Regions from separate parts of the Kribbella sp. NPDC056951 genome, predicted to be linked through region 2. Evidence: riboswitches for the same ligand, from Rfam matches in the RefSeq annotation. Region 2 holds a riboswitch; each other region holds the start of a gene.
The links. Region 2 has a riboswitch for ZMP and ZTP ahead of ACFTSF_RS07915 (glycine hydroxymethyltransferase). Riboswitches for the same ligand answer to the same signal wherever they lie in the genome.
Positions count from the first base shown of each region.

Region 1: another riboswitch for ZMP and ZTP. It lies ahead of ACFTSF_RS10580 (bifunctional 5,10-methylenetetrahydrofolate dehydrogenase/5,10-methenyltetrahydrofolate cyclohydrolase); the one in region 2 lies ahead of ACFTSF_RS07915 (glycine hydroxymethyltransferase).
Region 3: another riboswitch for ZMP and ZTP. It lies ahead of ACFTSF_RS24410 (5-aminoimidazole-4-carboxamide ribonucleotide transformylase); the one in region 2 lies ahead of ACFTSF_RS07915 (glycine hydroxymethyltransferase).

Region 1 covers NZ_JBHUQZ010000002.1:633,212-643,506, forward strand. Annotated here, with positions in the region: gene ACFTSF_RS10550 (sialidase family protein) at 1-1,790, opposite strand, end outside; gene der (ribosome biogenesis GTPase Der) at 1,886-3,262, opposite strand; gene ACFTSF_RS10560 (lysophospholipid acyltransferase family protein) at 3,255-3,983, opposite strand; gene cmk ((d)CMP kinase) at 3,973-4,653, opposite strand; gene ACFTSF_RS10570 (prephenate dehydrogenase) at 4,716-5,780, opposite strand; gene aroH (chorismate mutase) at 5,777-6,145, opposite strand; gene ACFTSF_RS10580 (bifunctional 5,10-methylenetetrahydrofolate dehydrogenase/5,10-methenyltetrahydrofolate cyclohydrolase) at 6,181-7,053, opposite strand; ZMP/ZTP riboswitch at 7,077-7,170, opposite strand; gene ACFTSF_RS10585 (DUF805 domain-containing protein) at 7,321-7,803, shown strand; gene ACFTSF_RS10590 (NUDIX hydrolase) at 7,821-8,438, opposite strand; gene prcA (proteasome subunit alpha) at 8,435-9,298, opposite strand; gene prcB (proteasome subunit beta) at 9,328-10,170, opposite strand; gene ACFTSF_RS10605 (ubiquitin-like protein Pup) at 10,179-10,295, opposite strand, start outside.
Region 2 covers NZ_JBHUQZ010000002.1:73,252-83,546, forward strand. Annotated here, with positions in the region: gene ACFTSF_RS07880 (nitrite/sulfite reductase) at 15-1,712, opposite strand; gene ACFTSF_RS07885 (winged helix-turn-helix domain-containing protein) at 2,095-2,655, shown strand; gene ACFTSF_RS07890 (glycoside hydrolase family 9 protein) at 2,717-4,561, shown strand; gene ACFTSF_RS07895 (ACT domain-containing protein) at 4,597-4,953, shown strand; gene ACFTSF_RS07900 (alpha/beta fold hydrolase) at 5,037-5,945, shown strand; gene ACFTSF_RS07905 (amidase) at 5,968-7,137, shown strand; gene ACFTSF_RS07910 (MarR family transcriptional regulator) at 7,134-7,598, opposite strand; gene ACFTSF_RS07915 (glycine hydroxymethyltransferase) at 7,638-9,086, opposite strand; ZMP/ZTP riboswitch at 9,113-9,194, opposite strand; gene ACFTSF_RS07920 (acyl-CoA dehydrogenase family protein) at 9,192-10,295, opposite strand, start outside.
Region 3 covers NZ_JBHUQZ010000006.1:225,887-236,181, forward strand. Annotated here, with positions in the region: gene ilvC (ketol-acid reductoisomerase) at 1-966, opposite strand, end outside; partial or broken gene ilvN (acetolactate synthase small subunit) at 1,152-1,655, opposite strand; gene ACFTSF_RS24390 (acetolactate synthase large subunit) at 1,655-3,403, opposite strand; gene ilvD (dihydroxy-acid dehydratase) at 3,820-5,487, opposite strand; gene ACFTSF_RS24400 (class I SAM-dependent methyltransferase) at 5,542-6,255, shown strand; gene ACFTSF_RS24405 (hypothetical protein) at 6,252-7,232, opposite strand; ZMP/ZTP riboswitch at 7,295-7,374, shown strand; gene ACFTSF_RS24410 (5-aminoimidazole-4-carboxamide ribonucleotide transformylase) at 7,362-8,300, shown strand; gene ACFTSF_RS24415 (AAA family ATPase) at 8,297-8,836, opposite strand; gene ACFTSF_RS24420 (hypothetical protein) at 8,896-9,210, shown strand; gene ACFTSF_RS24425 (MoaD/ThiS family protein) at 9,216-9,479, opposite strand; gene ACFTSF_RS24430 (exo-alpha-sialidase) at 9,481-10,295, opposite strand, start outside.

The sequences.
Region 1 (10,295 bases), 560 kb from region 2:
CGGAGCAGGAGCTGGCGGTAGCGGGCGTCGCCGTCGTAGTAGCCGTAGCCGGATTGGTAGAGGGTGCCGTCGGGGTCTTCGACGACGCTGTGGACGAGGACGAAACCGCCCATCGTGCGGCCGGGCCGGCTGCTGGTGGAGCTGATCGGCTTCATGTTCACCGGTGTCGTCATCGCGCCGATGCGAACCGGGCCCCAGGTGCGACCGCCGTCGTGCGAGAGCTTGGTTTCCACATCGGCGCTGCGGTTCCCGGTGCGCATGAACGTGTGGTACATGACCGCGAGCAGGTCGCCGTTGCGCAGCTTGGACAGCGCGTACGACTGTTCGTTCGGCATCGGGTTCCGGCTTGGCTCGGGGCGCCAGGTGCTGCCCTGGTCGGCTGACGTGGCGATGCGGGTGCCGTTGCTGGCGGTCACGTCCGGGTGGGCGCCGTACGTCACGAGCGCCTCGGAGCCGGTGTTGACCGCCGAGTGCGGCATCTGCAGCAGGTCGTTGGTCACCGAGTCAACGGTGACGGCAGGGCCGACCGTGACCGGCCCGGGCGCCGCTACGTCGGGAGCCGGCAGCGCGGAAATGTCGTCGACGAAGAGCTCGTCGCCGGTCGGCACGGTCCCGTTGCTGGATACTTCGAACGTGGTGAGGTCGGTGACGCGTCGCATTCCGATCGGTCCGCCGGCCGACTGCCGAACGCCGTTCACCGACACCTGCGCTTCTTCCTGGTCGGCGGCAACCTTCACAGCGATCTGATTCCATGCCCCGATCCGTACGGCGCCGGCCGGGCTCACGGTCGTCCAGTACGAACCGTCGTACCAGCGCAGGCTGCCGTCGGCGCCGACCGCGATGTGGAAGACGAGTCGCTGGTCGGTGAACCCTTCCATATGACCCTGCAGCGAGATCTGGAACCCCTGCGCGAGTGCGACCGGGTAGACCGCGAGCCGCAGGTCGATCCCGCGCTGCGGAACCACCGGGCACGAGATCACGGTCTGCCGGTCGGTGGCCCGGTCGTTGATCCGCAGAGAGCGCTCTCCGGTGTTCCCCCGCAGCGCGCTGACCACGGCCGCGGCTTTCCCGGCGGGTGTGCTGCAGCCGGTCGGTACGGCGTCGACCGGTTCGGACTCGAATCCGCGACCGGCCGTGGTGCGGACGTCATCGAAGAACACCTTGTCGCCCTGCGGGACCGTGCCGTTGCTGGCGAACTGGTAGCCGGTCAGGTCGAGGACTCCCCCGGTCCCGGCGCGATTCGCCGTACCGGCCAAGGAGTCGTTGACGAAGATCTGGGCAGAGAGCGCTCCCCCGTCGATCCGGAAGGTGTTCCAGGTCGCGAGCTGCACGGTTCCGGCCGGCGCCAATGGTGACCAGCGGGTGCCGTCGTACCACTGCATCGCGCCGTTGGACTGGACGTTCAGGTGGTAGATCACGCCGGAGGCGCCACCCTGCCAGCGGCCGAGGAGGCTGATCAGGAAGCCGTTGGGCACGCTGGCCGGGTACGTCGCGAACGACAGCGAGGTGCTCGGCGCCGGATCCAACGGGCAGGTGACTACCGTGTGCGACGAGGCCGACACGTCGTTGACCACGAGAGAGCGCTCACTCGCGTTCACGCCGCGTTCTGCGCTGACGACCGCGGCTCCCTTACCGGCGGGCGTCGTACAGCCGGAGGGCACTGCTCCGACCGGCTCGACCTCGTAGGAGCGGGTCACGCCGGGTGGATCAGCGGCGACAGCGGTGGGTACGGCGGTGAGCGGCGCGGCCAGTAGGCCCGCCACCAGGGCAGACGTGAACGCGATACGCACGGGGCGGCCTCCGGAGAGCGTGTCGGAGACACGCACATTGCCGGAAGCCGGACCGTGCCGCTAGCTGTTCCAGGGCCGTCGAAAGGGCCCTTCGGTCAGCGCTTCTGCTTCTTGCGCGCCCGGATCTGGACGTGCACCGGACTACCGACGAACCCGAAGTCCTCGCGCAGCCGGCGCTCGATGAACCGCTGGTACGACGGCTCGATCGCGCCGGAGGTGAAGATCGCGAAGGTCGGCGGCATCGTGGTCGCCTGGGTACCGAACAGGATCTTCGGCTGCTTGCCGGACCGCACCGGGTGCGGGTGGGCCGCGACCAGCCGACCGAGGAACGCGTTCAGCTGACCCGTCGGAACCCGGGTCTGCCAACCCTCGAGCGCAGCCTCGATCGCGGGGACCAGCTTCTCCATGTGCCGACCGGTCAGCGCGCTGATGTTCACCCGCGGCGCCCAGCGGAACTGGACCAGGTCCCGGTCGATCTCCTTCTCCAGGTAGTACCGCCGGTCCTCGTCGACCAGGTCCCACTTGTTGTAGGCGATGACGAGGGCCTTACCGGCCTCCTCGACCGCGTTCATGATCCGGATGTCCTGCTCGGTCATCGGCTCGGACGCGTCGACCACCACGACCACGACCTCGGCCCGCTCGATCGCGGCGTTGGTCCGCAACGAGGCGTAGTACTCGTGGCCCTGGACGTTCTTGACCTTGCGCCGGATACCGGCGGTGTCGATGAACCGCCACTCCTTGCCGACCAGCGTGATCAGCTCGTCGACCGGGTCGACCGTCGTACCGGCGACGTCGCTGACGACGACCCGGTCCTCCTTGGCGACCTTGTTCAGCAGCGAGGACTTGCCGACGTTCGGCTTGCCGACGATCGCGATCCGGCGCGGACCGCCGGTCGCGGGGTCGCGCTCCGGCGGCGCCTCGGGCAGCGCGGCCAGGACGGCGTCGAGCATGTCACCGGTCCCCCGGCCGTGCATGGCCGAGATCGGGAACGGCTCGCCGATGCCGAGACCCCACAGGTTCATCGCCTCGGACTCGACCCGCTGGTCGTCGACCTTGTTGGCCGCGAGCACGACCGGCTTGCCGGACTTGCGCAGCACGCGGACGACGGCCTCGTCGGCGTCGGTGATCCCGACGGTCGCGTCGACCACGAACAGCACCGCGTCGGCGGCGTTGATCGCGACCTCGGCCTGGGCGGCCACCAGCGCGGCCATCCCGACCGCGTCCGGGTCCCAGCCGCCGGTGTCGACGACGGTGAAGCTCCGGCCGGCCCAGTCGGCGTCGTACGAGACGCGGTCCCGGGTGACGCCCGGGGTGTCCTCGACGACGGCCTCACGGCGGCCGATGATGCGGTTGACGAGCGTGGACTTGCCCACATTCGGCCGGCCGACGATGGCCAGCACAGGGAGCGGACCGGAGTCCTCCACCTCGTGCGTCGGCTCGTCGAATTCGTAGCCCGTGGGCAGGTCAGTCATCAGGGTCCTTCTTGTCTGGCGCACCCGGGAGTGGGTGACCGGTGGCTGCGACGGCGGCCTTGATATGGGCACGCAGCATGTCGCCGATCTGGTCGGCAACCGCCCGTACGTCGGAGTGCCGCCTAGGAAAGGATACGCGGTCGATCGTGAACGGTTCGCCGTACACCACGTCGACGCGGCTCCCGGATGGCGGGAACCCCTCGATATCACCGCCCGGCAGCCGGGTCCCGAGCAGCGCCACGGGCAGGATCGGAGCTCCGGTGACCATCGCCAGGTACGCCGTACCGAGCCGGATCCGGGTGAAGTCCCCGGTGCCGCGGGTGCCCTCGGGGTAGATGTTGAGCACCCGGCCGTCGCGCAGGACCTTGATCGACTGCCGGATCGCGCGCGGGTCGTACGACGTGCGGTCGATGGCGATCTGCCCGACCCGGTGCAGGAACCAGCCCTGCAGGCCGCCGAACGCCTCGATCTTGGCCAGTTGATGCAGCATCCGGGGTGCGATCGCGCCTAGCAACGGCCCGTCGAGCAGGCTCAGATGGTTCGGCGTCATCAGTACCGGCCCGGTCCGCGGGAACAGCTCCTCGTGGTGCACCCGCAGGTCGTACTTCCGTGCGAAGTACCGGCTGGCCACCGCCCGCACCGGCACCGCGAGCCGATACGGCAGCTTCGGCAGATCCCCCGTGAACGGCAGCTCCCGCCGCCTCGTCAGCTCAGCTGTCATGGCTCCGGGGACTGGCCTCCTTGGCGAGCCGGCTGATCACGTCGATGACCTCCTCCAGGGACAGATCGGTGGAGTCGATGGTGACCGCGCCGTCCGATGCGACCTGGAAGTCCGCCACCGTCGAGTCGTCCGCGTCCCGCCGTACGATCTGGTCGCGCAACTGCTCCGCGGTCACCGATCCCACCGCCAGTTCAGCACCGCGCCGGGCCAGCCGGGCCTCCTGGTCCGCGGTCAGCAGCACCTTGAGCTCGGCGTCGGTGGCCACCACGGTCGCGATGTCGCGGCCCTCGACGACGATCCCGCCGCTCGGCTGGGCGTCGTCGATGATCTCGCGCTGCCGCCGGATCAGCTCCTTGCGGACATCCAGGTTGGTCGCGATCTTGCTGACCCGCTCACTGATCCGCGGCTCCCGGATCGCCGCAGTGACGTCGGTCCCATCCGCGATCACGAACTGGTTCAGCGGATCGGTGCTGAGCTCGAGCCGTAACTCCCGCGCCCGCTGCGCAACCGCCGCGGTGTCACCCAGATCCAACCCGTGCTCGATCGCCGACCACGTCACCGCCCGGTACGTCGCCCCCGTATCCAGGAACCGCAGTCCCAGCCGGTCGGCCACGCCCCGAGCGGTACTCGACTTACCGGACCCGCTCGGCCCGTCCACAGCGATGATCATGCCCCGAGAATATCCGCCGCCACGGACATCCCTCGACCACGGTCGTGCGGCAGGCTAGGTGGTCAGCGGTGGACGACCCAGCCGCGGGCGGTGAGGGTTTGGGTTAGCTGGTCGTCGGAGCCGGGTTTGACGAGGAGTTCGACTTCACCGACGGGGCGGCCGGGGCTGTGGTCGATGCGGAGGTCTTCGACGTTGGCGCCGGAGGCGGCGGCGTCGTTGAAGAGGCGGGCCAGCTGGCCGGGGCGGTCGGGGATGGTGACGAGGACGCTGACCAGCTCGATGTGCGGGGTGCCGTGCTTGCCGGGGACGCGGACGGCTCCGGAGACGCCGCGGGCGAGTACCGAGGTGAGTTCGTCGCCGGCCTCTTCTTTGCCTAGGGCAACTAGGACGCGATCGAGTTCGTCGCGGATCTGCTCGAGCAGGCCGGTCAGGGCGGCGGAGTTGGCGGAGACGATCTGGGTCCACAGGCCTGGGTCGCCGGCGGCGATGCGGGTGACGTCGCGGACGCCTTGGCCGGACAGTTGCAGGTGTGAGTTCGGTGCGTCGACGAGGGTGCCGGCGGCCAGGGACGACATCAGTTGCGGCAGGTGCGAGACCCGCGCAACCGCGAGGTCGTGGTCCTCGACGGACAGCTCGACCGTGCGTGCGCCACAGGCCTCAGCCAGGCAATGCACGAGCTCGACCGCCTCGGGCGAACTCGTCTCGTGCGGGGTGATCGCCCAGGTCGCGCCGTCGAACAGATCCGCGCGCGCTGCCAACGGGCCGTTGCGCTCCGAACCTGCCATCGGGTGACTGCCGACGTACCGGCTCAGGTCTGCGGACAGGAGCCGGGCATCCGTCAGTGGCTTGGACTTCACGCTCGCCGCGTCGGTGACGACCGCGTCGGTCTGCGCGAGCTGCTCGGCGATCACCGCCCCGACGTGGTCCGGCGGTACGGCGACCACGACCAGCTGCGGTTCGATCTGCACCAGCCGTGATCCCGCGCCGATGCGCTCGGCCATCAGCGCGTTGTCGGGGTTCGCGTCGACGAGCTCGACCACGACACCCAACCGGGCCAGGGCGAGACCGATCGACGTACCGATCAGGCCCGCACCGACGATGCGGACCGGGCCACGAAGTTCGGTCACTGGGCGCCTGTCAGGTCGGGACGGAGCGCCGACGCACCGTGCAGGTAGACGTGCTGGATCTTGTCGCGGGAGCGCTCGGTCTCGGTGTGCACCATCATCCGGACCACCCGCGGCAGCGCATGCGGTACGTCGATCTCCTGCATGCACATCAGCGGTACGTCGGTCAGCCCGATCTGCCGACCGGCCACGGCCGGGAACTCCGCATGCAGGTCAGGCGTGACGGTGAACAGGATGCTGATCAGATCCGCGCTGTCCAGATCGTTCGCCTCCAGGACCGCCTTCACCAGCTCGGCGGACCGCTCGAGCAGGTGCTCGCGCTCGTCCACGTCCAGCTGGGTGGCTCCCCGGATCGCCCGCACCGCCACGTCACGCCTCCTCGTCAGTTCACAACGTCTACAGCCTAGGCCAGGCCGGCCACAGGGTGGACAGCCGTCTCGGATTGGGCCTCCGCGGCGTCGACCGTCTGCTCCAGCAGCAGCGCGATCGTCATCGGCCCGACACCGCCCGGAACCGGCGTGATCAGGCGCGCCACCTCGCTCGCCTCCTCGAAGTGAACGTCACCGACATTGCCTTCGTTGTATCCGGCATCGACCACGACCGCCCCCGGCTTCAACCAGTCGCCGCGGACAAAGTTCGCCTTGCCGACCGCAGCGACCACGATGTCCGCCGTACGGACGATCTCGGGGAGGTTCGTGGTCCGCGAGTGCGTGTAGGTGACGGTCGCATCCGATGCCAGTAGCAACATTCCCGCCGGCTTACCGAGGATCGGGCTGCGGCCGATGACGACCGCGTGCGCGCCGCGGATCGGTACGTCGTACGCCTCGAGCAGCCGCATGATCCCGCCCGGCGTACACGACCGGAACCCGGGCTCACCGAACGCCATCGCCGCGAACGCGTGCATGGTGACGCCGTCGACGTCCTTGGCGGGGTTGATCGCCTCGAACGCGGCGCGCTCGTCGATGTGGCTGGGGACCGGGTGCTGCAGGAGGATGCCGTGCACCTCGGGGTCGTTCGAGAGGTTGGTGAGCTCGGCGACCAACTCGTCGGTGGTGGTCGCGGCCGGCAGTACGACGCTGCGCGAACCGATCCCGGCCTTCTTGCTGCGGTTCTGCTTCATCCGCACGTAGGTCGCGGAAGCGGGATCGTCACCGACCAGCACGGTCGCCAGGCATGGCTGGACTCCGGTGGATTCGCGCAATTTCTCAGCGCGGGCGGCGGCGTTCGTCACCATCTCGGCGGCGAGCTCGGTCCCGATCATCAGTTCGGCGGTCATGGGCGCACTCCTCTGGGCGTCAACTCAAATGCCCAGGCGCGCGGCTACCACCGCCGGATCCACCGGCAAGCCGCTCCCCGGTGGTACCCCACCTCAACGCCAGTCACGACCCGCCTCCAGCTTACCTTCTCCCCCGCACCGGCCCCGCCTCGCTACCGCTCGTCAAATGAGCGCTTCGCAGAGGGGACGCGTTGGCATCAAGCGGTCACAGCCTGCCGATCCTCCTCCGGTCTCACACACTGGCACCGAGAAGAGAGGAGGGTCTCGGTGTCGGTCGTCAGGGCGGTGTTCGATCCTCGTGGGCGCGGGCTACGGCGTGAGTACTGGCTTGTCTGGCTCGCGGGCTGGGTGGTGTTGCTGGCCCCCATTCTGGTCGACCGGGCGTTGGGGTTGTCCGCGGAGCAGCGAGTGGGATGGGCAATCGGTGGGCTCGGTCTTGTCGCTCACCAGGTCGTCGCCGTACTCGCGGCGATTCGGCGGTTGCACGACACTGATCACTCGGGCTGGTGGTTGCTGATGTCGTTCGTGCCGGTCGTCGGCAGCGCGGTGCTGTTCGTCCACCTCACGAGCGCCGGGACGCCCGGCCTGAACCGGTACGGCGCCGATCCGCATCCGGGCGTACCACCGGCCGAGCAGGTTTATCCGGTGAAGCAGCCGAAGTCCCCGCGGGCCAAGGTGATCGACGGATTCTGGTGGCTGGCCTTCGCGGTCGTCTTCTCGCTTCTCATCGTTGCCCTCGTCAATCAGTAGCGGCGGCGGGCGAGGGGTTAGAGGAGGGCGGCGTGGTCGAGGGCTAGGTAGGCGGCGTCGGTGCCGGTCATGGCGCCGGGGGTGCGGAGTTCGGCGCGGAACTCGGCCACGGTCAGTTCGACTGGGACGCAGTCTTCGGCGTCATCCAGTTGCTGGGTGCCGTTGGGACGGCAGCCGCGGGCGATTGCGACGTACTTGCGGAAGGTTGAGGACGTGCCGGCCCAGGTCCAGCCGACGACCTCGAGGGTCTCGCAGGTGTAGCCCGTTTCCTCCTCGAGCTCGCGGGCGCCGCCGACCGCAGGGTCCTCGCCGGGCTCGATCAGGCCGCCTGGCAGGTTGGTGACGACGCTGTCCGGGCCTGGACGGAACATGCGGATCGTCACGATCCGGCCGTCCGGGGTCAGGGGCAGCACGGTGATGCCGCGGGCGACTCCATCCGCGGACTCCGGGCCTGTGACGTCCCAGTCGACCTCGTGGCCGTTCGGCATGCGGTATTGACGGACCTTGACCGTCAGGAAGCGCTGGTATGCGACCTTCTCCCCCAGGAGCTCCCAGGGCTCTGGGTCGGCGGCCCGGGATGACGCAGCCGCCACGTCGGAGGAGGTGGCGGCTGCGTCGGTGGTTCGGTCCGTCACAGGGGGCGGCTGTCGTCGGGGTCCTCGGGCGGAGCGATCGGTGCCTCGTCGTCGGCCGACGACGGCGCCGCGGACGAGGATGCCGGTGACGAGGGGGTCTCCTCGGTCGGCTCCGAAGGCGTCGCGTCCTCAACTACGGCTGCCTCGATATCCGCGGCGGGGTGCGACTCGGACAGGATCCGGGCCAGCGTCTCCTCGGAGATGCGCTTGAACTTGCGGACCTGCGTCCGGGTCCGGTCCAGTACGGCGACCTCGAGCTGGTCCGACGTCAGTTCGCGGGGCTCGCTGCTGTCGTGGCCGAGGGCGTCGACGGCCAACCGGAGGGCCCCGGCCAGCGAGATTCCCTCCTGGTAGTGCTCGCCAACGTACTCGGCGACCTGCTCGGCCTGGCCGCCCATCACCGCATAACCCCGTACGTCGGCGATCGAGCCGTCGTACGTGAGCCGGTAGATCTGGTCGTCGGCCGTGGAGGTGCCGATCTCGGCGACCAGGATCTCGACCTCGAGTGGCTTCTCGCCGCCGGAGGAGAAGATCGCGCCGAGGGTCTGTGCGTACGCGTTGGCCAAGGCCCGGCCGGTGACGTCGCGCCGGTCGTACGAATAGCCGCGCATGTCGGCCAGCCGGACGCCGGCGATCCGCAGGTTCTCGAACTCGTTGTAGCGGCCGACCGCGGCGAACGCCATCCGGTCGTAGATCTCGGCCACCTTGTGCAGTGCGGGTGAGCGGTTCTCGGCGACGAACAGGATGCCGTCGGCATACTGCAGCGCGATCGCGCTGCGGCCCTTGGCGATGCCCTTCCGGGCGAAGTCCGCCCGGTCGCGCATCAGCTGTTCTGGTGAGACGTAGAACGGCGTGCTCATCGAAGGTGTCGTCCTCTATGTCGATGGGATCAGGTCAGGGACGCCGTGGCGGGGCCGTCGGGGCGGCCGTGGCGCTGCGCCCAGGCCGCGTCGACCAGGGCGGCGACCTCGTCCTCGGGCAACCGCTGGTAGCCGTCGGCGGTGACCACACCGACCACTGGGAAGATCCGCCGCAGCATGTCCGGGCCGCCGGTGGCCGAGTCGTCGTCGGCGGCGTCGATCAGCGACTGGATCGTCACCATCGCGCAGTCGGTCGCGGACAGGTCCTCGCGGTAGAGCTTCTTCAGCGAGCCCCGGGCGAACAGCGAGCCCGAGCCGACGCTGTGGAAGTGGGTCTCCTCGTAGCGGCCGCCGGTGGCGTCGTAGGAGAAGATCCGCCCGCCCTTGCGGTCGTGGTCGTAGCCCGCGAACAGCGGAACCACGGCCAGACCCTGCATCGCCATCGCCAGGTTGCCCCGGATCAGCGCGCTGAGCCGGTTGGACTTGCCGTCCAGGCTGAGCGTGGTGCCCTCGAGTTTCTCGTAGTGCTCGAGCTCGACCTGGAACAGCCGGACCATCTCGATCCCGAACCCGGCCGATCCCGCGAACGCGACCGCCGAGTACTCATCGGCCGGGAACACCTTCTCGATGTCCCGCGAGGCGATGATGTTGCCCATCGTGGCCCGCCGGTCGCCGGCCATCACCACGCCACCCGCGAAGGTGGCCGCGACGATCGTCGTACCGTGCGGGACCTGGTCGGAGAAGTCGGCCTGCCCCAGGCTGCGCCGTCCGGGCAACAGGTCGGGCGCGTGCCCGGCCAGGAAGTCCATGAACGATGTGCCACCTGGGGTCAGGAAGGCTTCCGGCAACCGGCCGGAGGCATCAAATGTCATCGAGCGGTTCACTCCCCACCCTTTTGGACGAACCCGCGGACGAACTCCTCGGCGTTCTCCTCGAGCACCTCGTCGATCTCGTCGAGGATCGAGTCGACGTCCTCGTCGAGCCGTTCCTTGCGCTC
Region 2 (10,295 bases):
TGCAGCGCGCTCGCTCATGTCAACGCCTCCTGATCAGCTCGGGTGGCCCACTGGGCGAATCGCTCGCCCTCGTTGCGCTCCTTCAGGTAGTTCTGGGTGACGCGCTCGACGTAGTCGGTGAGGTCGTCGGACGTCACCTTGTGGCCGCGCAGCTTGCGGCCGAAGCCGGCGTCCAGGCCGAGCCCGCCGCCGAGGTGCACCTGGTAGCCAGGGACCTGGTTGCCGTCGGCATCGAGGACTAGCTGGCCCTTGAGACCGATGTCAGCGACCTGGATCCGGGCGCAGGAGTTCGGGCAGCCGTTGACGTTCACCGTGATCGGTACGTCGAGGTCGGGAATCCGCTCCTCGAGTTCGTCGATCAGCTGGGCCGCGCGGGCCTTGGTCTCGACGATCGCGAGTTTGCAGAACTCGATCCCGGTGCAGGCCATCGTGTTCCGCCGCCAGGCCGACGGCCGCGCCTGGAAGCCGAGAGCCGCCAGCTCGGTGACGAGCGACTCGACCTTCGACTCCTCGACGTCGAGCACGATCAGCTTCTGCTGGGCGGTGGTCCGGATCCGGTCCGAGCCGTGCGCCGCGACGACGTCCGCGACCTTGGCGAGCTTCTCGCCGGACACGCGACCGACGACCGGCGCGACACCGACGAAGTACTTGCCGTCCTTCTGCTTGTGGACGCCGACGTGGTCACCCTGCACAGCGGGGATCTCCGGCGCCGGGCCGTCGATCAGCTTCCGCTTGAGGTACTTCTCCTCGAGCACCTCACGGAACTTCTCGATACCCCAGTCGGCGACGAGGAACTTGATCCGGGCGCGGGTCCGCAGCCGGCGGTAGCCGTAGTCGCGGTAGATGCTGCAGATACCCCACCAGGCCTCGTGCACCTCGTCGAGCGGAACCCAGGCGCCGAGACGCTGGGCGAGCATCGGGTTGGTCGACAGACCGCCGCCGACCCAGACGTCGAAACCCGGGCCGTGCTCGGGGTGCACGACGCCGACGAACGCGATGTCGTTCACCTCCGGTACGACGTCGTGCGACGGGTGCCCGGTCATCGCGGTCTTGAACTTCCGCGGCAGGTTCGAGAACTCCGTCGTACCGATGTATTTCTCGACGATGTCGTCGATGGCCGGCGTCGGGTCGATGATCTCGTCGGCCGCGATCCCGGCGACCGGGCTGGAGATGATCACCCGGGGCACGTCACCGCAGGCCTCGGTCGTGTAGAGGCCGACGGCCTCCAGCTTGTTCCAGATCGCGGGGATGTCCTCGACCCGGATCCAGTGCAGCTGGATGTTCTGCCGATCGGTGATGTCGGCGGTGTCGCGGGCGTAGGTCGTGGAGATCTCGGCGATCACGCGGAGCTGCTCGGTGGAGAGCTGGCCGCCCTCGATCCGGACCCGGAGCATGAAGTACTTGTCGTCCAGCTCTTCGGGCTCCAGGGTCGCCGTCTTACCGCCGTCGATCCCGGGCTTGCGCTGGGTGTAGAGGCCCCACCAGCGGAAGCGGCCGCGCAGGTCCGCCGGGTCGATCGAGTCGAACCCGCGGTGCGCGTAGACGTTCTCGATCCGGGCCCGGACGTTCAGGCCGTCGTCGTTCTTCTTGTTCTCTTCGTTCTTGTTCAGGGGTTCACGGTAGCCGAGCGCCCACTGACCCTCACCCTTGCCCTTACGGGGGCGGGCGGGCTTGCGGGTGGTACCGGCCTGCGGTGAGGAGACGCCAGTCATCCGGAACGGTGTCCTTGTCCTAGAGACAGGTGCGTCCGCGGGGGCCTAGCTCGAAGCGTCGTCGATTCGACCTGGTCTGCGCGGTGCGCACCCAGCTGATGTTTCGAGCGGGGTGGCTGTCAGAGCATCGAAGGACGACAGATGGCGCTGCGCATCCGCCCGAGGTCGACATGAATCCGACCTACGAGGTGAGTTGAGCGGGCAGCGAGCATGTCAACAAGAGTCAGCGTGAACGGCTGACAAATCAACTCCCAATCCTGCATCGCGAGACGCGATCTCACGATGTGGCTATCCCGACCAGTCTGGTGTGTTTTGATTCCCGCCTGAAACACGCTGAGCAATGAAGCTTGTACAAGATATCTTGTCTAATTACCATGGACTCATGTCGCCGAAAAAGACCCGTTCACCCGGAGCCTCCCGAGTGCAGGCCGTGGATCACCCGCTACGACGCCGGCTGCTGGACATCCTCGCAGTCGACGGACCGTCCACCGTGTCGGTGCTCGCTGCGCGGACAGGGGAGATGGTCGGGAACATCAGCCACCACCTGAAGGTGCTTGCCACCGCGGGGGTGATCGAGGAGGTCCCCGAGCTGGCCAAGGACCGGCGCGAACGGTGGTGGAAGAGCGCCTGGTCGTCGTACTCCTGGCGCGTTGGTGACGACGAGCCGGGCGCGGAGCTGATCGGCGGGGTGGCCGAGGAGAGCAACGTCACGTACCGCGCCGGCAAGATCCGCGACTGGGTCGCCAAGCGCCCGGAGTACGGCGCGGCGTGGGGCGAGGCGGAGCTGTCCATCGATGTCTGGTTGCGGCTCACGCCCGAGCGGCTGACCGAGCTGCGCGAGCGGATCCAGGAGGTCCTCGAGGAGTACGTCGACAACCCGTCGACCGAACCCGAGGCGGAACCGGTGTACGTCTTCGCCCAGGGGGTCCCGGCGCAGCCCTGACCTCTGTACATTTCCTCGGATCAACAGGAAACTTTCCTAACTGTTGATGGAGGAGGCTGTTGTGAAGGCGATACGCCGGGTGGGATCGGTTGTGGTGGCGGGCGGCTTGGTGCTGGGCTTGGTCGGCCCGGTCGAGGCCGCGACCGGGGGCGCGGTTCGGGTCAATCAGCTCGGGTACGGCGCCTTCGACGGAAAGTCGGCGTACGTGCTGAGCGAGGGCGCGGTGACCGGGAAGTCCTTCTCGGTCGTCGACAGCCGGGGTCGTCGGGTGCTGACCGGCAAGGTTGGCGCCGAGCTGGGGGAGTGGAACGCGAAGTACCAGCACGTCTCGCAGGTGGACCTGACCCGGCTGTGGGTGCCGGGGACCTATCGGGTCGAGGTGCCTGGGGTCGCGTCGTCGCCCGCGTTCGTCGTGCGGGCCGACGGGGATGCGCTGGCGACGTCGGCGAAGGACAAGGCGGTGAACTTCTTCACCGAGCAGCGGGACGGGGCGAACGTCGTACCGGGGTCTCTCGGGCGCAAGCCCGCACACCTGACGGATCGGGCGGCGCAGGTCTACGAAACGCCGACGTTCGTGAATCCGGACACCGATCAGACGGTGGGTGAGCTGCAGCGGGTTGCTGGTCCGGTTGATGTCGAGGGTGGCTGGTACGACGCGGGCGACTACCTCAAGTTCACGCACATCGCGGCGTACTCGGACTCGTTGCTGTGGGCATCGGCCCGGGACGCGCGGCGGCCGGATCGCAAGGTGACGAACGAGGCTCGCCACGGGCTGAAGTGGCTCGACAAGATGTGGGATGAGAAGTCGAAGACGCTCTACATCCAGGTCGGTGTCGGCACCGGCAACGCCGAGGGCACATTCATCGGTGACCACGACATCTGGCGGCTGCCCGAGGCGGACGACCACCTGACTTCACCTGCCGAACGTCACTTGCGCAACCGGCCGGTGTTCCGCGCGGCGGCCCCTGGGCAGCTGATCAGCCCGAACCTGGCCGGTCGCACGGCGGCCGCGTTTGCTTTGGCGGCACAGGTCGAGGCGCGGACCGACCGTCGCCTGGCGCGCAAGCACCTGGAGACGGCTGCGCAGATCTTCGCCCAGGCCAAGACCACTAATGTCGGTCAGCTGGTGACGTCGTTGCCGTTTGCGTTCTACCCCGAATCCGCCTGGCGCGACGACCTCGAGCTGGGTGCGGCTGAGCTGGCGTTGGCGGCTCACCGGCTGGGCGATCGCCGGGCCGCCGGTTGGGTGCGACAGGCGTCGTACTGGGCCGGCCAGTATCTGGAGCACGAGGCGGGCGGCGACACGCTCAACCTGTACGACGTGAGTGCGCTCGCGCACGCGGATCTCATCCGCGCGGCGCGATCCGACCGTGCACTGGTGGCCAAGCTGAGTGCTGACTTGCGGGCTCAGTTGGCGATCGGGACCACGCGCGCCGCTCAGGACCCGTTCCGGGCGGGCGCGCAGTACGACAATTTCGACGCCGTACCGCACACCTTTGGGTTGGCGGCGACTGCACGGCTGTATCGGCAGGTGACCGGCGACCGTCGGTACGACACCTTCGGTGCTCAGCAAATCGACTGGGCCTTCGGCGCCAACGCGTGGGGCGTGTCGTTCATGGTCGGCGTCGGCTCGAACGCCGGCCAGTGCCCGCATCACCAGATCGGCAACATCCTCGGCCGCCAGGTGGTCGGCGCCGTCGTCAACGGCCCGAACTCCGCCGACCTGTTCGAGGAAGGCCTCGGCGATCACCTCGACGGCATGAACGCCTGCCCGGCGAACGGCGTCGACCAGTACGCCGAGTTCACCGGCCGCGGCTCACGCTATGTCGACGACGTCCGCTCCTGGCAAGCCTCCGAACCCGCCGACGACTTCGCCGCCATCGCCGTCTACGCCCTCACCCGCTAACTTTGTTGGACCCGCGGTCGGCGGAGACTGAGCCTATGCAAGCCCAAACCCTGACCCTCCTCCGGCCGCGCTTCACCATCACCCACGTCACCGACGGCGTACCGGCTGTCCCTGCGGGCGACTGGTGGGCGATGTCCCGAACGCCCGCTGGTACGACGGTCATCTGTGAGACCGAGGGCGGAGCCGAGCCCTGGCGAGCCTTCTACAACAACGAACCGCACGCCCTGGACCAGCCAGGCATGCTCGCCGCGATCGTCCATCCCTTAGCCGCTGCCGGCCTCTCGGTCTGCGCGGCCTCCACCTATCAAGCCGACCTCGTCCTGGTAGCCGAAGCGGACCTCGACGCAGCCATCGCAACCCTCCAAGCCGCCGGCCACACCATCGTCGACTAGGTGCCGTCAGTGGACCTGGACCCACCAGGAAGGTGGGGGCAGGTTGGTGGTCTGTCTGCCGTCCGACGGACCAGACTCGCGGCATGCCGACTTCGCACTCTCGCAGAGCCTTCATGATGCTCGCTGCCGCTACCGGTCTGACGACTCTCGGTGTCTCAAGCACGGCGCGAGCCTCCGGTTCGCCAGACCTCACACCACTGCGGATCCGTACCCGCGCTGGGACCTTCGACGCCGTCGCCGCGGGTCCGCGGCACGGCCGAAAGGTGCTGTTACTGCACGGCTTTCCGGCGATCGGCCTCGACTGGGAGCACCAGTTGCTCGGGCTGGCCGCGGCCGGCTATCGGGCGGTAGCGCCCGACCAGCGCGGCTACTCGCCGGGCGTGCGGCCGACCAGCGTCGCGGACTACCACCTGGATCACCCGGTCGCGGACGTTCGTGCGATCGCCGACTCCCTGGGCTGGGGCCGGTTCGACCTGGTCGGACATGACTGGGGTGCCGCGGTCGCGTGGGTCGCTGCGGCGAAGCACTCCCGGCGCGTGCGGTCGCTGACGGCGGTATCCGTGCCGCATCTCGGTGCCTTTGCCGAGGCGCTGCGGACCGATCCGGTTCAGCAAGAGGCCTCCAAGTACATGAACTTCTTCCGGCAACCGGCTCCGATTCCCGAGAACGTCATTCTCGCCGGCGGGCCGCCCACGCTGCCCGCGAAGTACCTCGAGAGGTTCTCGCAGCCAGGTGCGCTGACCGCAGCGCTCAACTGGTACCGGGCCAACGACTTCACCGGCTACGAGCAGAAGATCACGATCCCGACGCTGTTCATCGCCAGCACGAAAGACCCGGCAGTCGCACCCTCGGGCGTCCACGCGACCAAGAACTGGGTCACCGGTCACTACCGCCTCGAGATCCTCGCCGGTATCGGCCACAACATTCCAACCGAAGCCGCCGAAGCCACCACCACCCTCCTCCTCGAACACCTCACCTCGGTGTGCTCATAACCGAAACAGTTAGGCTGCAGCGGTGCTGAGTGCGGGGGCGATTGCGGCTGGGGTTCGGGCGGGGGAGTTGTCGCCTCTCGCGGTGGTCGAGGAAGCAGTGGATGCGGCTCGGCGGTTGGATTCGGTGCTGCATTTCCTGGAAGAGTTGGATGCCGGTACGGCGTTGCGGCTGGCTCGGGAGGTGGATCCGGCGGGCCTGTTGGCGGGGGTGCCGTTTCTGGTGAAGGCTCGGACGCCGCCGGAGTCGCCGATTCTGGAGCGACTGTTGGCGGCCGGCGCGATTCCGATCGGGACGGCGACGCGGGCGCGGCCGGGACCTGGGTCGCAGACGTATGGGTGGAACGGGCGCGAGTACACGCGGAACCCTTGGGATGTGAAGCGGTCGCCGGGTGGGTCTACGGCCGGGGGAGCGGCGGCGGTTGCGGCGGGCGTCGTACCGCTGGCGACTGGTGGCGACAGTGGAGGGTCCCTCAGGATTCCGGCGTCGTTCTGCGGTTTGGTGGGGTTCAAAGGCACCTACGGCAGGGTCCCGCGAGCAGTCGGCCGAGGGCTCGGTGGGCTCACCACGGCCGGCGTGATCGGTGCGAACCTCGGTGACGTGATGCTCGCGACGAGTGTCGTGAGTGGACCGCATCGGCTGGATCCAACGGCGCTACCGCACTGGCCGGTGCCGATACTTGCCGAGGGCCCCTGGCGGGTGGCCTATCTGCCGACACTCAGCCAGTACGCCGCGGATCCGGCCGTTGACCAGCTGATTCGCAACCGCCTGTCGGTCGTCGACGTGATCGACGTACCGCTGAAGTTGCTGCCCACCGACGATGCCTGGCAGGTGCTATCCGCGCTGGATGCGGGACGAGGTGTCGCGGCTGCGGACGTGCAACGAGCACGCGCCGTACGGGATCACAACCACACCGCGCTGGCTGATCTGTTCAACGTCGTCGACGCGCTCGTCACCCCGACCACGCTGACTGTTGCCCACGGCTACGATCAGTACGACGAGAACATCATCGTCGGCGACCCGTGCTGGGCGTTCAACGTTACCGGCCACCCAGCCGTCAGCGTGCCGGTCGGACTGCTCGACGGACTCCCCGTCGGCGCGCAAGTGGTCACGCCGTACGGCGATGATGCGACCGCGCTCGCGGTGGCGAAGCGCCTGCTGGTCGAGCTGCCAAGGCCCGGAATCGTCGCCTAGCCTGGGTTTTTGGCTCGCCAGTCCTTCATCGTCTGCTCGAGATCACCGTGCACGAACGTGAAGAACTCGGCCGCCTCGGACAGCCGACGGCCGACGGTGGTGTCGGCGCCGAAGAGAGCCGCGCCGTACGCGCTGCTGGCCGCCCATTCGGTCAGGGCCTGATTGCGGCGTTCGAGAATCGCGGCGAATACATCCTCGCGAATCCGGTAGTGATCCTTGCGGGAACCCGGCATCCGCTCCCGGGAGATGAACGACATCTGGATCAGCTGCCGGACCGCGCCGGACACCGCAGGCTGGCTGATCTGCAACGTCTCGGCCAGCTCAGCCGCGGTCATCGTTCCGTTCGGGCTGACGAGCATCCGGCCCATCACCCGGGCCGACATCGTCGGCACCCCACTGTTGGCCATCACCCCGGCGAAGCGTTCGACGTACTGACTGACTTCATCCGGGGTGGGCGCCATGATTGAACCTTACATTAATCAGAAGTTTCTGATTGTTTGTCAGCTGAGCTCGAGACCCGGGTACAGCGGGTGCTTGTCGAGGATCTCCGCCGAGGCTGCGCGGGTCTTGTCGGCGACCCCGTCGGCCAGCACGTACTTGGCCTTCGAGGGTGCACCGGCCGCCGTCGTGGTGGGCGTGGTCGACGACAGTACGTCGACGATCAGCTCGGCCACGCGGTCGAACTCGTCAGCGCCGAACCCGCGCGTGGTCAGCGCCGGCGTACCGATCCGGACACCCGAGGTGTACCAGGCGCCGTTCGGGTCGCGGGGGACCGCGTTGCGGTTGGTGACGATGCCCGCGTCGAGCAGCGCCGACTCGGCCTGCCGGCCGGTGATGCCGTACGACGATACGTCCAGCAGGACCAGGTGGTTCTCGGTACCGTCGGTGACGAGCTTGACGCCGCGCTTCATCAGACCCTCGGCGAGGGTGACGGCGTTGTCGGCGACGGCCTGCGCGTAGGTCTGGAACTCCGGCTGGCGGGCCTCGGCCAGCGCGACCGCCTTGGCGGCCATCGTCTGGCTGAGCGGACCACCGAGCACCATCGGGCAGCCGCGGTCGACCGACTCGGCGTACTCGGGCTGGCACAGCACCATGCCGCCACGCGGGCCGCGCAGCGACTTGTGCGTGGTCGTCGTGGTGACGTGCGCGTGCGGTACCGGGTCGAAATCGCCGGTGAAGACCTTGCCCGCGACCAGACCGGCGAAGTGCGCCATGTCGACCATCAGGGTTGCGCCGACCTCGTCGGCGATCTCACGCATCTTGGCGAAGTTCACCTTGCGCGGGTACGCCGAGTAGCCCGCGATCAGGATGAGCGGCTTGAACTCACGGGCCTTGCGCGCGACCTCGTCGTAGTCCAGCAGGCCGGTCTCCGGGTCGGTGCCGTAGGAGTGCTGGTTGAACATCTTGCCGGAGATGTTCGGGCGGAAGCCGTGGGTCAGGTGACCGCCGGCGTCCAGCGACATGCCGAGCATCTTCTGGTCGCCGAGCGCCTTGCGGAGCTTGTCCCAGTCCTCGTCGGACAGGTCGTTGACGTGCTTCGCACCGACCTCGGCCAGCGCCGGGGACTCGATCCGCTGCGCCAGGATCGCCCAGAAGGCGACCAGGTTGGCGTCGATCCCGGAATGCGGCTGAACGTAGGCGTGCGGCGCGCCGAACAGCTCACGCGCGTGGTCGGCCGCGGTCTGCTCGACGGTGTCGACGTTCTGGCAACCGGCGTAGAAGCGGTGCCCGACGGTGCCCTCGGCGTACTTGTCCGAGAGCCAGTTACCCATCGTCAGCAGAGTGGCGGGGGAGGCGTAGTTCTCACTCGCGATCAGCTTCAGCGAGGAGCGCTGGTCGGCCAGCTCGGCCTTGATCGCACCGGCGATCGTCGGCTCGACGGAGGCGATCACCTCGAGCGCGTTGCGGTAGGCGGCCGATGCCTTGGCAGCGTCGAAGGGTTGAGTCATCGTTGTCTCCTGCAGGTTGCAGTGGTTCGAGGCACCCAGGCGCACGGTGCCAACGCTTTTCGCTCCCCGGTGGTACTCCACCTCAGCGCGCCAGTCGCGACCAGCTCACCCTATCGTGCGCTCGACGATCTCCCGGAAGGGTGTCGTGCGTGGCAACGTCCCGAACACGCCACCCCAGTCCCCAGCCAGCCGCGACGCCACAAACGCGTCCGCCACCGCCGGCGTCGAGTACCGCACCAGCAACGACCCCTGCAGACACAAAGCCATCCGAGCCGCCAACCTGCGCGCCCCCGCCTCGGCCCCCTCAACATCCGCCAACGCCTGCAGTACGTCGTTCACCGCCGCATCCAGCCGGCTGTCGGCCCCCTGTGCCGCCCCCACCTCCACCAGCCAAGCCTCCAACGACTCCGGCCGCCGAAGCGCCCGCAGTACATCCAGCGCATTCACATTCCCCGACCCCTCCCAGATCGAGTTCAAAGGCGACTCCCGGAAGAGCAGCGGCAACCCCGACTCCTCCACAAACCCGTTCCCGCCCAAACACTCCAACGCCTCCGCCACCACAAACGAAGTCCGCTTACAAACCCAAAACTTCGCCAGAGGCAGCCCGATCCTTCGGAAGGCGGTCGCCTGCTGGTCGCCGCCAACCGAAGAGTCGACCGCCGCGGCGAGCCGCATCGAGAGAGCGGTTGCTGCCTCGCTCTCTAGGGCTAGGTCGGCTAGGACGTTGAGCATGGCGGGTTTGTCGGACAGGAGGCTGCCGAAGGCAGAGCGGTGGTGGGTGTGCCAGGTGGCTTCGACGAGGGCTCGGCGTTGGAGGGCGGCGGAGCCTAGGACGCAGTCGAGGCGGGTGGCGGCGACCATTTCGATGATGGTGCGGACGCCGGCGCCTTCGTCGCCCAGGCGGTAGCCGACGGTGCTGTGGAATTCGACTTCGCTGGAGGCGTTCGAGCGGTTGCCGAGTTTGTCCTTTAGGCGTTGCAGCGCGAACGTGTTCCGGTTGCCGTCAGCAAGCACCCGGGGGACGACGAAACAGCTCAGCCCGTCCGGCGCCTGAGCCAGCACGAGGAACACATCGACCTGCGGCGCCGAACAGAACCACTTGTGCCCGTCGAGCAGGTACTCACCGTCTCCACCAGCAGGAATCGCGGTCGTCAGGTTGGCCCGCACATCGGAACCACCCTGCTTCTCGGTCATCCCCATCCCGGCCAG
Region 3 (10,295 bases), on a different contig from region 2:
CATCAGACCGCGCAGTTCCTTGCCCACGGCCTCGATCGGGTGCTCCTGGCTCTTCTTGCGGAATTCCGCGAACTCCGGCGCACCGGCGTCCTGGTCGGCGATGAAGCGGGCCGCGAAGGTGCCGTCGGTGATGTCGCCGAGGACCTCCTTCATCCGCGCCTTCACCGACGCGTCGATGATCCGCGGGCCGGACACGTAGTCGCCGTACTCGGCGGTGTCGGAGACCGACCAGCGCTGCTTGGCGATGCCGCCTTCGTAGATCAGGTCGACGATCAGCTTGAGCTCGTGCAGGCACTCGAAGTACGCGACCTCCGGCTGGTAGCCGGCCTCGGTCAGCGTCTCGAACCCGGCCTGAATCAGCGCCGACACACCACCGCAGAGGACGGCCTGCTCACCGAACAGGTCGGTCTCGGTCTCCTCGGTGAAGGTGGTCTTGATGCCGCCGGCGCGCAGGCCGCCGATGCCCTTGGCGTACGACAGCGCCAGGTCCCAGGCCTTGCCGGAGGCGTCCTGCTCGACCGCGACGAGCACCGGGACACCACGGCCCTCGGTGTACTCACGCCGTACCAGGTGACCGGGGCCCTTCGGGGCGACCATGAAGACGTCGACGCCGGCCGGCGGCTTGATGTAGCCGAACCGGATGTTGAAGCCGTGACCGAAGACGAGCGCGTCGCCGTCGACCAGGTTCGGCTCGATCGCCTCGGCGTACAGCTTGCGCTGGGCCGGGTCCGGAGCCAGCACGACGATGACGTTGGCCTCTTCGACGGCCTCGGCCGGGGTGACGACGCGCAGGCCCTGGGCCTCGGCCTTCGCCCGGCTCTTCGAGCCCTCGGGCAGACCGACGCGGACGTCGACGCCGGAGTCGCGCAGCGAGAGCGCGTGCGCGTGGCCCTGCGAGCCGTAGCCGAGAACGGCCACGTGGCGGCCCTGGATCACCGACAGGTCGGCGTTGTCGTCGTAGAACATTTCTGCTGCCACTGGGAGCCTTCTCCTTGGTAGTTGCGTTGGTAAGTCGGTACGGCGCTCGTTCAGTTCTGGCGGGCGACCGGGCGGCCCGGCGGCGGCGCCGGCACCGGGTGGTGACGCTGTGGGGGTTGGGCCTGCACGGTCGGGGTCCCCGACTGGACGTGCGGCGGCGGCACCGGGACCGGCCGGAGCGTGCGGTCGGAGATGGAGCGGCTGCCCCGTCCGATCGCCACCATGCCGGACTGCACCAGCTCGCGGACGCCGAAGGGTTCCAGCACCCGGAGCATGGCCTCGAGTTTCTCGGGATTGCCGGTCGCCTCGATGGTGATCGCGTCCGGTGCCACGTCCACCACCTTCGCACGGAACAGCTGGACGGTCTCCAGCACCTGCCCCCTGGTCAGGGTGTCGGCCTTCACCTTCACCAGCAGCAGTTCGCGCTGAACCGTCTGCGTGGGCTCGAGTTCGACGATCTTGATCACGTTCACCAGCTTGTTCAGCTGCTTGGTGATCTGCTCCAAAGGCTGCTCGTCCACGCTGACCGCGATGGTCATCCGGGACACCTCCGGGTGCTCGGTCGGGCCGACCGCGAGGGAATCGATGTTGAAGCCCCGCCGCGAGATCAGCGCCGCGACGCGGGCCAGCACACCGTGCTTGTTCTCGACCAGAATGCTCAACGTGTGCTTCGTCATCACAGCTCCTCCGAGTCCCACTTGGGCGCCATGTCGCGGGCGATCTGGATCTCGTCGTTGCTGACGCCGGCGGCGACCATCGGCCAGACCATCGCGTCGCGGTGGACGACGAAGTCGACGACGACCGGCTGGTCGGTCACCGACATCGCCTTGTCGATCGTCGCGTCCACCGAGGCCTTGTCGGCGCAGCGCAGCCCGACCCCACCCATCGCCTCGGCCAGCTTGGCGAAGTCGGGAATGCGGTTCGAGTGCAGGTCGGTGTTGGAGTAACGCTTGTCGTAGAACAGCGTCTGCCACTGCCGGACCATGCCCAGCGACTGGTTGTTGATCACGGCAACCTTGATCGGGATGCCCTCCAGCGCACAGGTGACGAGCTCCTGGTTGGTCATCTGGAAGCAGCCGTCACCGTCTATCGCCCACACGGTCTTGTCCGGCCGGGCCACCTTGGCGCCCATCGCGGCCGGCACCGAGTACCCCATGGTGCCGAGGCCGCCGGAGTTCAGCCAGTGCCGCGGCTTCTCGAACGGCAGGTAGTGCGCGGACCACATCTGGTGCTGACCGACACCGGCCGTGTAGATCGTGTCCGGGCCGGCGATCTGACCGATCCGCTGAATCACGTACTGCGGGGACAGGCTCCCGTCCTCCGGCTCGTCGTACCCGAGCGGGTACTTCTCCCGGACCGACACGAGCTGGTTCCGCCAGGCGTCGTACGACGGGGTCCGGCCGCTGGTCGAGATCTCGGTGCGGAGCGCGGCGATCAGGTCGGTGATGACCTCCTTGCAGTCACCCACGATCGGCACGTCGGCGGCACGGTTCTTGCCGATCTCGGCCGGGTCGATGTCGGCGTGGATGACCTTCGCCTCCGGGGCGAACGAATCCAGCTTGCCGGTCACCCGGTCGTCGAACCGCGCGCCGAGCGTGATCAGCAGGTCCGAACGCTGCAGTGCACCGACCGCGGAGACCGAGCCGTGCATCCCCGGCATCCCGAAGTGCAGCTCGTGCGTGTCGGGCAGCGCGCCCCGGGCCATCAGCGTGGTGACCACGGGAATGCCGAGCAGCTCGGCAAGGTCCTTCAGCTCCGCCTCGGCCTGCGCGCGGATCACACCACCACCGACGTACAGAACCGGCTTCTCCGCGGCGGTGATCAGCCGGGCCGCCTCACGCACCTGCTTGGGGTGCGGGCGGGTCACCGGACGGTACCCGGGCAGCGACAGCTCGGTCGGCCAGTGGAAGTCGACCTTCGCCTGCATCGCGTCCTTGGTCACGTCGACCAGCACCGGGCCGGGCCGGCCGGTGGAGGCGATGTGGAACGCCTCGGCGATCGTGGTGGCGATGTCGTTCGGGTCGTTGACCAGGAAGTTGTGCTTGGTGATCGGCATCGTGATGCCGCGGATGTCCGCCTCCTGGAAGGCGTCCGTCCCGATCGCCGCGCTCGCCACCTGACCGGTGATCGCGACCAGCGGGACCGAGTCCATGTACGCGTCCGCGATCGGCGTCACCAGGTTGGTCGCCCCCGGGCCGGAGGTCGCCATACAGACCCCCACCTTGCCGGAAGCCGCCGCGTACCCCTGGGCCGCGTGCCCGGCGCCCTGCTCGTGGCGTACCAGGATGTGCCGGATCTGGGTCGAGTCGAGCATCGGGTCGTACGCCGGGAGGATCGCGCCGCCCGGGATGCCGAACACGGTGTCCACTCCGGCATGTTCCAGTGCGCGGATCAGAGCCTGTGCCCCGGTCAGCTGCTCGCTCATGAGTGCCTTCCCTCAATCCTGATCACGTGTGCCTTGCTTGGCTTGTGGCGATCGATTCATCTTCGCTGGTGGCCGTTGCGGGGCTTCCGCTGGGTCTCAGATAGTCGCCCGTGCAACAAAAAACCCCCTCGGCCGGGTTGGCTGAAGGGGCGCGCTCGACTCAGTGGTCGCGTCAGTCGGCGCGCCGCACAAGTACGAGGAGAATCGATCGCATGTAGGCATTATTCGCCCGCGAACCACACCGGGGTCAAGTTCGAGCCCACCCCGTCCCACCATCCGAGACGCCCATCCCACCCCCTGGCGCCTTCCGGTCGATTCCCATCTGGTGGGTAGACCCATCGGATGGTGGGTTGGCCAGGCTCCTACCGGTGGGCCAACCCACCATCTGCCTGGCCTACCCATCAGACGGGGGCGGGTCAGATGCAGACGGCGCCTTCGGAGGCGGAGCGGACGAGGCGGGTGTATTTGCCGAGGACGCCTTTGGTGATGGCGGGCTGCTTGGGCGTCCAGCCTTCGGTACGGCGGGTGAGCTCTTCGGGGTCGACGTGGAGTTCGAGGGTGCGGTTGGCGACGTCGAGGGTGATGCGGTCGCCGTCGCGGACGAAGGCGATCGGGCCGCCGTCGACGGCTTCCGGGGCGACGTGGCCGACGCAGAGGCCCGTCGTACCGCCGGAGAAGCGTCCGTCGGTGAGCAGGAGCACGTCCTTGCCGAGGCCGGCGCCCTTGATCGCGCCGGTGACCGCGAGCATCTCGCGCATCCCGGGGCCGCCCTTCGGGCCTTCGTAGCGGATCACGACGACGTCGCCCGGGTTCAGCTCCGGTACGGCGTCCATCGCCGCCCGCTCGCCGTCGAACACGCGCGCTGTCCCTTCGAACACGTCGGAGTCGAAGCCAGCGCTCTTCACGACCGCACCTTCCGGAGCGAGCGTGCCGTGCAGGATCGTGATGCCGCCGGTGGGGTGGATCGGCTTGTCGAGCGCACGAATGATCGCGCCGTCGACATCCGGCGGGGCGATGTCGACGAGGTTCTCGGCCATCGTCTTGCCGGTCACGGTCAGGCAGTCGCCGTGCAGCAGACCGGCATCGAGCAACGCCCGCATGATCACCGGGATACCGCCGACGCGGTCCACGTCCGTCATCACGTACCGGCCGAACGGCTTCAGGTCACCCAGATGCGGGACCTTCTCGCCCACCCGGTTGAAGTCGGCCAGGGTCAACTCGACCTCGGCCTCGCGGGCGATCGCGAGCAGATGCAGTACGGCGTTCGTCGAGCCACCGAGCGCCATCACCACGGCGATCGCGTTCTCGAACGCTTCCTTGGTGAGGATCTGGCGCGCCGTGATCCCCTTCTGCAGAAGGCCGACGACCGCTTCGCCGGACTTCCGCGCGTACCCGTCCCGACGGCGGTCCACAGCGGGCGGCGCTGCTGATCCGGGCAACGACATACCGAGAGCTTCGGCAGAGGCGGCCATCGTGTTGGCCGTGTACATCCCGCCGCATGCACCCTCGCCCGGACAGATCGCGCGCTCGACGGCGTCGACCTCCTCGCGAGTGATCAGGCCGCGAACACACGCACCGACGGCTTCGAACGCGTCGATGATCGTCACGTCCTTGTCGCCAAGGCGGCCGGGCATGATCGAACCGGCGTACAGGAAGACGCTCGCCAGATCGAGACGCGCCGCGGCCATCAGCATGCCGGGCAGGGATTTGTCGCAACCGGCCAGCAGGACCGAACCGTCGAGGCGCTCGGCCTCCATCACGGTCTCCACCGAGTCGGCGATGATCTCGCGGCTGACAAGTGAGTAGTGCATCCCGACATGGCCCATCGAGATGCCGTCGGAGACGCTGATCGTGCCGAACTCCAGCGGGTACCCACCGGCCGCGTGCACGCCCTCCTTGACCGCCTTCGCGAGCCGGTCCAGCGAGAGGTTGCACGGGGTGATCTCGTTCCAGCTGGACGCCACCCCGACCTGCGGTTTCACCCAGTCGTCGTCACCCATCCCGACCGCTCTGAGCATTCCTCGGCTCGCGGTCGCTTCCAGACCGTCGGTGACTGTGCGGCTGCGGGGCTTCACATCGACCATGGGCTCACTCTAAACACATTGCCCCACCGTCCTGGGCTCTCTAGCGTTCGCGCTGTGGATCCCTACGGTGACGAGAAGCTGGTCGAGCTCTACGACCTCGACAATCCCGACGGCGACGATCACGCGTACTTCCGCGCTCTCGCCGACTCCCTCGATGCCCGGAAGATCGTCGACCTCGGCTGCGGTACCGGCCTGCTGACGCGCTCACTGGCGACGCCCGGCCGGGAGGTGATCGGTATCGATCCCAGCCCGACGATGCTGAACTACGCCCGCCGTACGCCGAGCTCCGTCACCTGGCTCACCGGCGACGCCAGCGTGATCTCGCCGACCGCGGACGTCGACCTCGTGGTGTGCACCGGGAACACGGTCATGCACATCCCCGACCTACCCGCTGCCCTGACTGCCTTAGCTGGAGCGCTCCGCGACGGCGGCGTACTGGCCTTCGAGTCGCGGAACCCGGTGGCGCGGGCGTGGGAGTCGTGGACGCGCGAGGCGACGTACGGGGAACGCGACACCCCGATCGGCCACCTCACCGAATGGCTCGACCTGATCGAGGTCGCCGACGGCCGCGTCGTCTTCGATGCCCACAACCGGTACGACGACGGCCGCGACGACGTCTACCGCAACGAGCTGTACTTCCGCTCGCTCGCGGAGATCAGCGACGCGTTGGACGCAGCCGGATTCGCAGTGCAGGTGACTGCCGGTTGGCAGGGTGAGCCGTTCTCTGTGGACTCTCGGCTGATGGTTTTCCGCGCCGAGAAGGGCTAGTCCATCCGTTTGGCGAGGGCTTCGGCGAAGCCGGGGACGCCGCCGACGTAGGACCACGGCACGCTCTCGATCCGGCCTTCGGTGCGGCACGCGTGATCCATCGCCTCGGACTTCGCGCCCGCCCACTTGAGCGCGAACGCCATCGCGCCATGCGCGGATACATCCGCGGGATCCGGCGTACGGGCGTCGTTCCACCACTTGTCGCGGGCTGCGGTCAGGTCCGGTCGGCGACCGGAGACCTCGCGCGCGTACCGCTTCAGGCGCTGGACGCGCGGCGGGTCCTTGTCCGACGCGACCTCCAGCCAGACCTCGTTGAACACGTGGGCCGCGATACTGCACAGCACACTGCCCGGCCGCGCCCGCCCCACCACCGCGTCCCCGAAATCAACCAGCTCAGCCAGCTCCAGCCCGGACCACTTCTTCGCCAGCACCTGAACCCGACCGGTATGCGCCGCGTAGCTCCCCGGGTGCCGGATCAGCGCGGCGTGGAAGATCTCGGCCTTGTCCTCCGGCTCCGCCTGTAACCCGAGTGCCGCCCACTGCAGGACCTCCCACGGCACCGCGTCATCCGCAGCCGCCACGATCGCCCCTTGGAGCACCTCGGCCGCCGTACGCAAAATGTCGTGGAACGTCGCAAACCGCTGCGCCGACACATCCTTCGCCCGCTGCCCGGTCCGCACCGACCACGCCTCGAACACCAGCGTCTGCCCGAACCACAACAAGAGATCCGGATCCTTCGGGTAAGCCTCGAGCCGCATCTCCAGCTGTTCGCTCCGCCCAACCGCCGCCTTCGCCAGCCCAGTAGCCCGGATCGACCGCAGATTCGTATTAGCCGGCGTCACCTTCAGCAGGGCCAGCCCAGTCGACAAATCCCCTCGCCGAACCGCCGCGTACGCCGCGTCGAGGTCGTCGTCCACCCAGGCCTGATCCAGCCTCAGCCCGGCCAGATCGACACCTTTCCGCGAGAAGAACCCCATTCGCGGATGGTAAGACTCCTCGGACCTCTGTGGACAAGGATTGCACTTTCCTGCAATACCCTGTGCCCTACCGCGACTGGCGAGGGTGGATCACCACCGGGGAGCGAACAGCTACGTGGCGTCGTCCGCCTGGGCGCCTCCTCCCGGAGGTCGCGCATGCGTTATGGGATGAATCCACATCAGGCCGCGTCGATGACGGTCGTCGGCTCGGCCGCACCATTCACCGTCGTGGCGGGCAATCCGTCGTACATCAATGTCCTCGACGCGCTGACCGGCTGGCAGCTCGTCCGGGAGGCCGCTCTTGTTTTTGGGGTACCTGCAGCGGCGTCGTACAAGCATGTGTCCCCGGCTGGCGCTGCGCTCGGTACGTCGGTTGCTGACGCGTACCGGCGCGCACGGGACGCCGACCCCAAGTCGTCGTACGGCGATTTCGTGGCGGTCTCGCAGGTGGTCGACGCTGAGCTGGCTGACGTGCTGCGTCGGGTCGTGAGTGACGGGATCATCGCGCCTGGGTACGCGCCTGGTGTGGTTGAGGTGCTGGCCGCGAAGAAGCGGGGCACGTACTTGGTGCTGGAGGCGGATCCGTCGTTCGAGCCACCGCGCGAGGAGGTGCGTGAGCTGTACGGTCTCCGCCTCAGCCAGGAGCGGGACGACGTACCGATCACTCGAGACCTGCTGTCGGCCGAGGTGGGTGACGCCGCCGCACGGGATCTGATGCTCGGCCTGATCGTCGTCCGCTACACGCAGTCCAACACCGTCGCTCTCCTGAAGGACGGTATGGCGATCGGCATCGGCGCCGGCCAACAGTCCCGCGTCGACTGCACCCGCCTAGCCGGCGCGAAAGCGGCCGAGTGGTGGTCCCGCCACTCGCTTGAGCCGCTCACCGGCGTGTCGATGGTCTCCGACGGCGCACTCCCCTTCCCCGACAACGTCGAAGAGGCAGCCCGCTTCGGCGTCACCCACATCGCCGAACCCGCCGGGTCCATCCGCTCGGACCAGATAGCCGCCGCCTGCGCTCGGTTCGGCATCACCTGGTCCCCCACCAACCTCCGCCTCTTCCGCCACTAGCTCAGGCGGTACCTCCCGGCGGCGACCCCCATCCGAACAGCCTCCGCCGTGGCGGCCGCCGACTGGCCGGTCGTGTCGAGGGCGTGGCGCTCCAGCGCGCCTAGGTCGGCAAAGACGCCGTACATGTGAGTGAGAGCGCCTTCGTCACGCAGTGACTCGGGACCGCGGTTCTGCGCTCGGGCGATGGTTGTCTCAAGTGCAGGCCGCAGTGCGACGTAGGACAAGGTCAGACCGTCGGCCTCCGCAGCCGCCCGAAACGGAGGCACGTAATGCGGTCCAACAACACCGTCGACCACGACGTCGTACCCACCGCGTGCATACGTCGCAGCCGCGGCCACGTACGCATCCACCACCACATCGTTCTGCCTCGACGCATCCGGCAGGTACGGCGGGATGAACCCAGTCCGGATCGCCTCGTAGAACTGGTCGGTCACCAGATGCACAGTCGCCCGCTCAGCATCCGAGGCAACCAACCTCGCCACCGTCGACTTACCGGCTCCCGGAGGCCCACTCACCACGATCACGTCGCCCTTCACTTCCCGGACGCTACAACCGGCTCTTCCGCCACCAACCCGTCCCGCACATACTGCTCACCATGTGGGCAGTCATCGGCGTGTGGGACATCGACCCCGACCTCATCGAGAGTCTCCGCGACCAACTGTCACTGATGGCCTCGAGCAAGATCCCCCTGCCCGGCTTCGTGCACGGCACCTGGACCCGCGACGGCCACATGATCCAGGTCTACGCGGACGAGACGAACGCCCGCCAATACCACCAAGCGATGCTCGACCAAGGCGCCGTCGACCGCCCCGGCATCCGCAACATCGTCTGGGCCGTCTCCGAGGTAGGCGCCGAATCCGACACCACCGGCTGGACCGACCGCACCGGCACCCACCACCCCCCAACCTGACCGCGCTAGCCGCCGGCGACGCTGGGGAGGATTAGGAGTTCGGCGCCGTCGGTGAGGGGGGTGTCGGGGCCGGCTAGGTCTCGGATGTTGTCGGGGCCCAGGTAGATGTTGACGTGGCGGCGGACTGCTCCTTGGTCGTCGGTGAGGCGGCGGCGGAGTGGTGGGTCGGTGGCTGCTAGGGCGGCGCGGACGGTGGTGGCTTCGACTTCGACCTGCTCGGCTCCGCCCGCGAAGGGGCGGAGCACGGGTGGGAGCTTGAGGGTGATCACGTCAGATCACCGCGGCGCGCAGGGTGAGTACGTCGGGGAGGTGGCTGGCGACCTCGGTCCAGGTGTCGCCTGCGTCGGCGCTGGCGTAGACGCAGCCGTCGCGGGTGCCTACGTAGACACCGGCCGATTCGGCGGCGTCGGTGGTGAGCGCGTCGCGGAGGACGGGGACGTAGGAGACCTCGGGCAGGCCGTTGGTCAGCGGCTCCCAGGTCGCACCGGCGTCGCGAGAGCGGTAGACGCGACAAGTGGCATCAGTGGGGATTCGGTTGCCGTCGGCCACCAACGGGAAGACGTACACGGTGTCGGGCTCATGCGGGTGCACGGCGATCGGGAAGCCGAAGTCCGACGGCAATCCATCGGCGATGCTCTTCCAGATCTCGCCACCGTCGTCGGACCGGTACACACCATGGTGGTTCTGCGCGAACATCCGCTCCGGTACGTCGGGATGCGCCGCCAGCTTGTGCACACACTGACCGAACTCGGGATCCGGGTCGGGCAGGAAGTACGCCTTGATCCCGTGGTTGGCCGGGGACCACGACTCCCCACCGTCAGTCGTCTGGTAGACACCACCGGTCGACATCGCGACGCTGATCCGCGCAGGGTCGGTCGCGTGCGGCAGCACGGTGTGCACGGCCTGACCGCCGAACCCTGCGCCCCATTGCTCGCGATGCGGGTGGTCCCACAGGCCGCGGACGAGCTCGAACGTCACTCCCCCGTCGGTCGACTTCCACAGCGCCGACGGCTGACTCCCGGCGTACACAACACCCGGCTGGGCAGCCGGCGCCGGCTGGATCTGCCACACGCGCTCCAGCGACG